2 regions of the Neobacillus sp. plas4 genome follow, and region 2 is predicted to be linked to the other one. Evidence: riboswitches for the same ligand, from Rfam matches in the RefSeq annotation. Region 2 holds a riboswitch; the other holds the start of a gene.
What was found. Region 2 has a riboswitch for glycine ahead of gcvT (glycine cleavage system aminomethyltransferase GcvT). Riboswitches for the same ligand answer to the same signal wherever they lie in the genome.
Positions count from the first base shown of each region.

Region 1: it holds a riboswitch for glycine, as region 2 does, so the genes downstream of both, AC2TFD_RS06910 (amino acid permease) here and gcvT (glycine cleavage system aminomethyltransferase GcvT) in region 2, are expected to answer to the same signal.

Region 1 covers NZ_CM170152.1:1,379,031-1,383,250, reverse strand. The annotation lists gene AC2TFD_RS06910 (amino acid permease) at 405-1,769, opposite strand; glycine riboswitch at 1,925-2,006, opposite strand; gene AC2TFD_RS06905 (EamA family transporter) at 2,246-3,148, shown strand; gene AC2TFD_RS06900 (YczE/YyaS/YitT family protein) at 3,352-3,987, opposite strand.
Region 2 covers NZ_CM170152.1:4,392,772-4,396,991, reverse strand. The annotation lists gene AC2TFD_RS22155 (DEAD/DEAH box helicase) at 1-1,318, opposite strand, end outside; glycine riboswitch at 1,480-1,568, shown strand; gene gcvT (glycine cleavage system aminomethyltransferase GcvT) at 1,735-2,838, shown strand; gene gcvPA (aminomethyl-transferring glycine dehydrogenase subunit GcvPA) at 2,860-4,206, shown strand; gene gcvPB (aminomethyl-transferring glycine dehydrogenase subunit GcvPB) at 4,199-4,220, shown strand, end outside.

The DNA.
Region 1 (4,220 bases), 3.0 Mb from region 2:
ATAACCATAAATACTTTTTAAAAGGATGTCAAGGGAAATGTCTTTAACTAAGCTTTGATTGCTTATTAAAAAGGGAGTAATTAAGGTAATAAGGAGATAACGATGATAGTGTATTTCTACTTGATAAAAAGATGGGTAGCTAAAATGAAATTCAAAAAAGAACATAAGGACCGCGTTGCATGGAAATGTCTATCAGTGACCAATTCCTAAAGAAGTTGTCCCTGCTTGTAATAGATAAATGGATTACAAAAGTCATTTAAATAATCATACTGAAAAGGCTTCTTTGTAGAAGCCTTTAGTCGTCCACCATGACGTATCTGAATGAAGTATCGAGTTATCCTCGCGGTCTAGTTTTTCAATAATACTGCTTTTCAAAGTGAGAAGTGCGCTTTTATTCCATGCTCTTATGCTGATATCTTGATATTTTTATTCTTTTTTCTTCTATTTGAATACAGCATAAATAATAGAATAAACCACAGCGGTGTCAGCAATAACGCAGGACGTGTTTCTTCCGCAACCAGCATGATAATTAGAACCATTGCAAACAATGTTAGGACCGCATAATTGATAAATGGTGTGAATGGTGCTTTAAATGTTGATTTTGCATGTAATTGCGGCTGTGTTTTCTTGTATTTAATATGGCAAACGAGAATGACACCCCAAACCCAGATAAAACAAATCGCACTAATCGTTGTCACAATTCCAAAGGCTTGTTCTGGAATGAGTTTACTCAAAAGTGCGCCCGCTGATACGACAAGCGTGGATGTAAATAGCGCATTACTTGGTACATGATTTTTATTCAGTTTTGCCAGATTGGATGGTGCCTGGTCATTTTTGCTTAAGTTAAAAAGAATCCGGCTTGTTGAGAACATCCCGCTGTTACAAGCAGAAGCCGCTGACGTTAATACGACAAAATTAATAATGCCTGCAGCAATCGGAATCCCGACTAAACTGAAGGTTTTAACAAACGGACTTTCCCCTGCATTTAGCTCCGTCCAAGGATTCACGCATAATAGGACAATCAGTGCACCCACGTAGAAAAATAGAATTCTTAAGGGAATTTTATTAATAGCCGATGGAATACTTTTTTTAGGATCGGATGTTTCCGCTGCCGATACCCCAACTAATTCCACACCGACATAGGCGAACACGACCATTTGGAAGGAAAGTAAGAAACCTGTAACGCCGTTTGGAAAAAGCCCTCCATGGTCCCAGAGATTTTGAACTGTAACACTTCCTGCTTCGGTTTTGAACCCCATTATCAGCAAAATAACCCCAATGGCAATTAATACGAGAATCGTGATGACTTTTATTAATGCAAACCAAAACTCTAATTCTCCGAAAAGCTTTACCGTTAGTAAATTGAATCCTAATAAGATAATTAAGCAGATGATGGCAGGTATCCATTGCGGAATATCAAACCAATATTGGACATACACACCAACCGCAATCACATCCGCCATCGCCACCATAATCCAGCAAAACCAATAGGTCCACCCGGTTACGAACGCTGCCCGAGGTCCAAGATAATCTTCGGCAATGTCAGTAAAAGATTGATACCCTGCTTTTGACAACAAAAGTTCTCCCAGTGCCCTCATGACGAAAAAAATAGCGATACCTACAAGTAAATAGGCAAATATAATAGATGGCCCCGCCAGTTGTATGGCTTTACCTGATCCCAGAAATAATCCGGTTCCGATAGTCCCGCCAATGGCGATGAGTTGAACATGCCGATTTTTTAAATCCCTTTTTAATTCTTGCTGTGCCATACCAAATTCCTCCCTATAACCATTTTCACTGTGAATCGATGAGCAATAAATTTACCCATCAAAAAAGAGATTGGAAGTTTTCCAATCTCTTAGGTCATAAGAATAGCAAATAATAGTTGTAATGCTAACGGATATCAGCACCACAAATAAATATTTAGTACTCTTCTGTCCTTTTGCCTGAGATAGTGAACCCTTCGGCGCCGTGGAAAATCCAGCGGTCTCTCCAGAAGCTGCTCCTGCTATAGTGTGATCCATAGCAATCATAGCTGCTAATTATTAAATTTTTAAAAGTGAAATTATTTTTGAATATTTTCTATATATTAATAGTAGTTTATTATTTTGTCAATATATTTTATTATTGTTACTTCAGATAAGGTTCATCTAAACCCCTCACTTAAAGGAGTTACTAGGAACAACCTTTTTTTCTATTTATGATATAATAATTTGATAGTTTTTTGCTCCAAGGAGGTATCATCATGAAAGGCAATAAAGGGATTTTATTTATATTAGTAGGTGCTGGCTGCTTTGGTTTTACACCGATATTTGCTAAATTGGGATTTAACTACGGCTATTCTCTTGGCCAAATTAATATCGTTCAAATGATCATTTCCTCATTTTTATTATGGTCTTTGACTCTACTTAAACGCAGCAGCTTTAAGGGACTTAATAGGAAAAATATTCCCCAAATTATGGTAACTGGTTGTTTTATCGGCTTAACAAGTATCTTTTATTATGGTGCGATGCAATATCTGCCGGCCTCATTGGCCATCATTTTAATGTTCCAATTCGTTTGGATAGGAATAATTTTAGAATGGATTTTTAGTAAAATAAAACCTGCTCCTATCACCATATTGTCCATCATTTTAATTTTGATCGGGGTCTTTTTTGCTTCCAATTTATTAAATGGCGATCTACAGGGACTACCTTTGAAAGGCTTCCTTTTTGGAATTTTATCCGCATTCACTTATGCCGGATTTATTTTTTTCAGCGGAAAGGTAGCTGTAAATGTAGACCCATTGACTCGGACTTCTTTAATGGCAACAGGGTCAACTATCTTAGTACTTGTCCTATTCATGCGTGACATTCCATCCGTACTGCCATTCGAGGCAAATTTGCTAACAACTGCACTTGGTGTTTCGCTATTTGGAGCAGTCCTTCCCCCGCTATTTTTCGCTGTTGGCGCACCATTGGTTTCAGGTGGAATCGCCAATATACTTACATCGATTGAATTACCAGTCGCTATCCTATCTGCCAGCATTATTTTGTCAGAGGAGATAACTCCGCTTCAGTGGTTAGGCACGGCTATTATTCTAGCAGCCATTGCTTTAAATGAACTTGGCAGTAGTATTTTTAGGGTCAGGAAACATCTTAAGGGGTAGAGTTTTTGGATGCTTTTATTATGAAAAAGGGTCAAGCCCCTTTTTCCGTTCTGGGGAATATCTTTTTATGAATTAATCATACACGGCACTGGCTCATATTTCATAGACTACCTTAAAATGGATGTGGAAAAGGGTTAAAAATAACTTACTATCAACAAAGGCGCAGATTAGTGATCTGCGCCTTCTGTAATGGAACTGCGGAACTAAACCGCTAGTTTATTATCAGCTTTTTCATCGAGTAAAAACTTTAGTAGATTTTTAGACTTCGGTAAGGAAATTCCTACAACTGGTCCTAATAGGAATGCAATGATTACTGTTCCAATGCCCACTGGCCCTCCTAATGCCCAACCAAGTAGAAGTACTAGTACTTCCATTCCACTGCGAACCCGTTGTATACTCCAGCCTGTTTTCCCTATAATCAATAGCATGATTCCATCACGCGGTCCAGAACCCAAACCAGCCGACATATAGATTCCTGTTCCAACACCCATAAGAACTGCACCTATGCTAAAGAATATGACAGCACCAATTACACTATTGGTACTTGGCAAAAGCCAGATAAAGAAATCCGTAAACAAGCCAATCAACAGCATATTTAAAAACGCACCAATTTTAGGCAGTTTTTTCGTTGCAATGAAGGTAACCATTAATAATAGCAAGCCCATAATGATATTCCATGTGCCAATCGTCAGTCCGATTCGCAAAAACAGTCCATAGTGAAACACATCCCAAGGCCCTATTCCTATTACTTTTCCTTCAACTGTTAAGGCAATGCCCAACCCAAATACGATTAATCCAAAAATAAAAAAAGACCAGCGACAAATCTTTTCTTTTCTCATAACTGCTCCTTTAAATGCATAAATTTTCTCTTACGTATAATACCATAACTAGCAATCTAAAAGTATATTTAATATATGGAATCCAGTGTAAGACTAATATATTTAAGGTTGATTCCCCCAACTTCCATGGATAAATAACCCGTTTAAAAAACAAACGAAAATAAAGCTAATGTTATGTTCTTACAAAGTGTGACACCTTCTCGAACCAAGTTAACTCTTGGATTTTGGCTTTA
Region 2 (4,220 bases):
AAAATTGAAGGTTAATCCCTTCTCCGCCAGCTTCAGTCGCAATTAGTACCTGAGCATGCTTTTGAAAAAGTTCGCGCATCCAGTCTTTTTTGCCGCGTTTAAAGCCGCCGCGGAAGGGAACAGATGAAATTCCATTTTGCTTTAAAAACCATTGAAGGTACATTTGGGTTGCTCTATATTCAGTAAAAATAATCACTTTATCATTAATTTTTTGGATTAACTCCAATGTTTTTTCTGCCTTTGAGTTTGTTTGAACGGTTTCTACCTTCTTAATTAACGACTGGATTTGATCTTCAAATGCTTGAGTAGGATTTTCTTTTTTTTGCAGCATATTTTTAAGAGTATAAAAGACTGACTCCCTGCTGCTGCAGGCTTCCCGCTGTAATGTCATTACCGAGAATGCGCTGGTTTGAACCCAATCGCCTTCACTTTTTAGGTCGGTGATGGCATCGTACAAATTTCTCTCTTCAGGGGTAAACTCAATTGCAATCGTTTCAACATGTCTTTTGGTCCATTCAATACCAGTATCAGCGCGACGGTTACGAATCATTACCTTGTTCACTAGCTCTTTTAGGTGCTCATTGTCATTTAATGAGCGGGCGTCACGTTTGTATTTCTCATAAAATGCAGTCTCACTGCCTAAATGTCCAGGCTTTAATAGGGAAACAAGGTTAAAAATTTCTTCTATTCGATTTTGAATTGGAGTTGCCGTAAGCAACAGACAAAACTTCTTCTTTAAATTTTGAACAAATTCATAGTTTTTTGTTTTATTGTTTTTTAACTTGTGAGCTTCATCAATAATAATTAGATCGTAATCCTGCTTATAGATGATCTCACGGTGTGGCTCGCGCTTTGCTGTATCGATCGACGAGACGACGACATCGCATTGCTCCCATACATAGCTTTTCCGTTGGGAGACAGCAGGAATAAAAAATTTACTATTCAATTCATAAGACCACTGGGTTACTAAGGAAGCAGGTACAAGAATTAGGACTTTTTTTACAAGTCCGCGAATCATGTATTCTTTTAAAATAAGCCCGGCTTCTATCGTTTTCCCAAGCCCAACTTCATCTGCAAGAATAGCTTTTCCGTTCATATTCTCAATTACTTGCTTAGCGGTTTCAAGCTGGTGTGGAAGAGGCGTTAGATTAGGTAAATGCTTGGGTGCCTGTAATCCTTCAAATTCAGGGATAATCAGATTTTTTTCGACTCCAACCGCCAGCTTAAAAAGTTCCTTATTTCCCCATGGTCCATCATTTTCAATCCTATGTAAAAATTCATCCTGCCAAGAGGAATCAAATTCGATTTGAACATTCATGATGATTTCAGCTCCTTATTTGCACAAATATTTATTGCTCAACATTATGCTTTAATGGTAGGATGGAAATAGCTTTGAAAGTTTTAAATATTGTAATAAAATAATTTTTTTAATAAGTATATTTTTTAGTATGACCCGATTGTAAAATTATTATAATGCGGATGATGATAAGGGGAGAGACTACAAATGTAGCGCCGAAGGAGCAAGCACAATGTGTGAATCTCTCAGGCAAAAGTACTCTTATTTGACGCAGCTCTGGAGAGTGCTGACTAATAGGGCAGCCACCAAAGGGGAAAGCCGGCTAAGGTAAACTTTCAGGTGCAAGGACAGAGACCCTCTTTTTGATAAAGGGGGCTTTCTGTCCTTTTTTGTTGTTTTTTGCGCTGAAATCGTAACTAGTTTAAGGGGGATTATTGATGACTGAATTAAAACGCACACCGCTATATGAAGTCTATAAGGAATATGGTGGAAAGACGATTGATTTTGGCGGCTGGGAACTGCCTGTTCAATTCTCAAGCATTAAGGAAGAACATGAAGCTGTCCGTACTAAGGCTGGTTTATTCGATGTTTCTCATATGGGAGAAGTAGAGGTAAAGGGATCAGATAGCCTGAATTACTTACAAAAAATGTTAACAAACGACATTTCTAAAATAAAAAATGGCGGAGCACAGTACAATGCTATGTGCTATGAAAATGGCGGTACTGTAGATGATCTTCTTGTCTATAAAATAGAGGATGATCACTACCTATTGGTTGTTAACGCCTCAAATATTGATAAGGATTATAAATGGCTAGAAGAGCATTTGGAAGGGGATGTATCGATAGATAACCTATCCGAAAAGATGGCGCTATTGGCTCTTCAAGGCCCCTTAGCAGATAAAGTGCTTCAAAAGCTTGTTGATGATATCAATATAAACGAAATAGGCTTCTTTAAGTTTCAACAAGAAGTGACAGTAAACGGTAAAAATGCACTTGTGTCTCGAACTGGTTATACCGGAGAAGATGGTTTTGAAATTTATTGTGATTCTTCAGACGCGGTTGAACTTTGGAAGGCCATTCTTTCAGCGGGAGAAGAGGAAGGTGTTGTACCATGTGGCTTAGGCGCAAGGGATACACTGAGGTTTGAAGCGACATTGGCTCTTTATGGTCAAGAGTTATCACCTGAAATCTCTCCACTTGAAGCAGGTATTGGCTTTGCTGTTAAGTTAAATAAAGAAGCAGATTTTATTGGAAAAGAAGCACTTAAGAAGCAAAAAGAAGCAGGTGCTGCTAGAAAGTCAGTAGGAATTGAAATGATTGACCGCGGTATACCACGTCATGGGTACCCAGTCTATAAAGGCGAGGAATTAATTGGTGAAGTAACATCAGGAACTCAATCACCTTCCTTAAAAAAGAATATTGGATTAGTCCTAATTAAGAGCGAATATGCAGGGCTCGAGTCAGAAGTTGCAATTGAAATTCGCGGAAAACGCCTCAAGGCGAAAGTCGTACCAACACCTTTTTATAAACGAGAAAAGTAGACACGAAGGGAGATTAGGTTTATGAAACATCGTTATTTACCTATGACTGAAGAAGATAAAAAGGCAATGCTTGAAACCATTGGCGTTAGCTCCGTTGATGATTTATTCAGTGATATTCCAGAAAAAGTAAGGTTTAAAGGTGAATATAACATTAAAGCTGCAAAATCTGAGACGGCTTTAATGAAGGAATTAATCAAAATGGCTTCTAGGAATGCCGATTTAAAACAAAATGTATCTTTTTTAGGTGCAGGAGTGTATGACCATTACATGCCGGTCATTGTTGATCATGTTATTTCTCGCTCTGAATTTTATACTGCCTATACACCCTATCAGCCTGAGATCTCACAAGGTGAGCTTCAAGCCATCTTTGAATTCCAAACCATGATTTGTGAGTTAACAGGGATGGATGTTGCGAATTCCTCTATGTACGATGGAGGTACAGCACTTGCTGAAGCTGCTATGTTAAGTGCAGGGCATACAAAACGAAAGAAAATCCTTGTTTCAAGTGCAGTTCACCCTGAATCAAAGGAAGTACTTAAAACCTATGCAAAAGGTCAGTATATCGAAGTTATTGAAGTACCCGTTAACAATGGTATTACAGATATTGAAGCGTTAAAAGGACTGGCAAATGAAGAGATTGCAGCAGTGATTGTTCAGTATCCGAACTTCTTCGGACGAATTGAGCCATTAAAAGAATTAGAGGAAATCGTTCACGCCAACAAGTCATTGTTTGTTGTTTCCTCAAACCCGCTTTCTCTTGGAGTCCTAACACCTCCTGGTAAATTTGGCGCTGACATTGTAATCGGTGACGCTCAGCCGTTTGGAATCCCGACTGCATTTGGCGGTCCACATTGCGGTTATTTTGCCGTAACGAATAAGTTAATGCGGAAGGTACCTGGACGACTTGTCGGTCAAACTAAGGATGACCAAGGACGCCGTGGGTTCGTATTAACACTGCAGGCTCGTGAACAGCACATCCGTCGTGATAAAGCGACTTCTAATATTTGTTCGAACCAAGCGTTAAATGCTTTGGCTGCATCGGTTGCTATGACAGCTCTTGGTAAAAAAGGCGTACGTGAAATGGCAGCAGCAAACTTGCAGAAGGCGCACTATGCAAAAAATACTTTTAAAGAAGCAGGCTTTGAAGTTGTCTACGAAGGACACTCCTTTAATGAATTTGTCGTAAAATTAAATAAACCAGTAAAAGAAATCAATCAAGAGTTATTACAAAAAGGAATCATTGGCGGTTACGATTTAGGACGTGATTATCCTGAGCTTGCAAACCATATGCTGGTTGCTGTAACTGAGCAAAGATCTAAGGAAGAAATTGATACTCTTGTGAAAGAAGTGGGGGATTTGAATGCATAACCAAGACCAGGCAC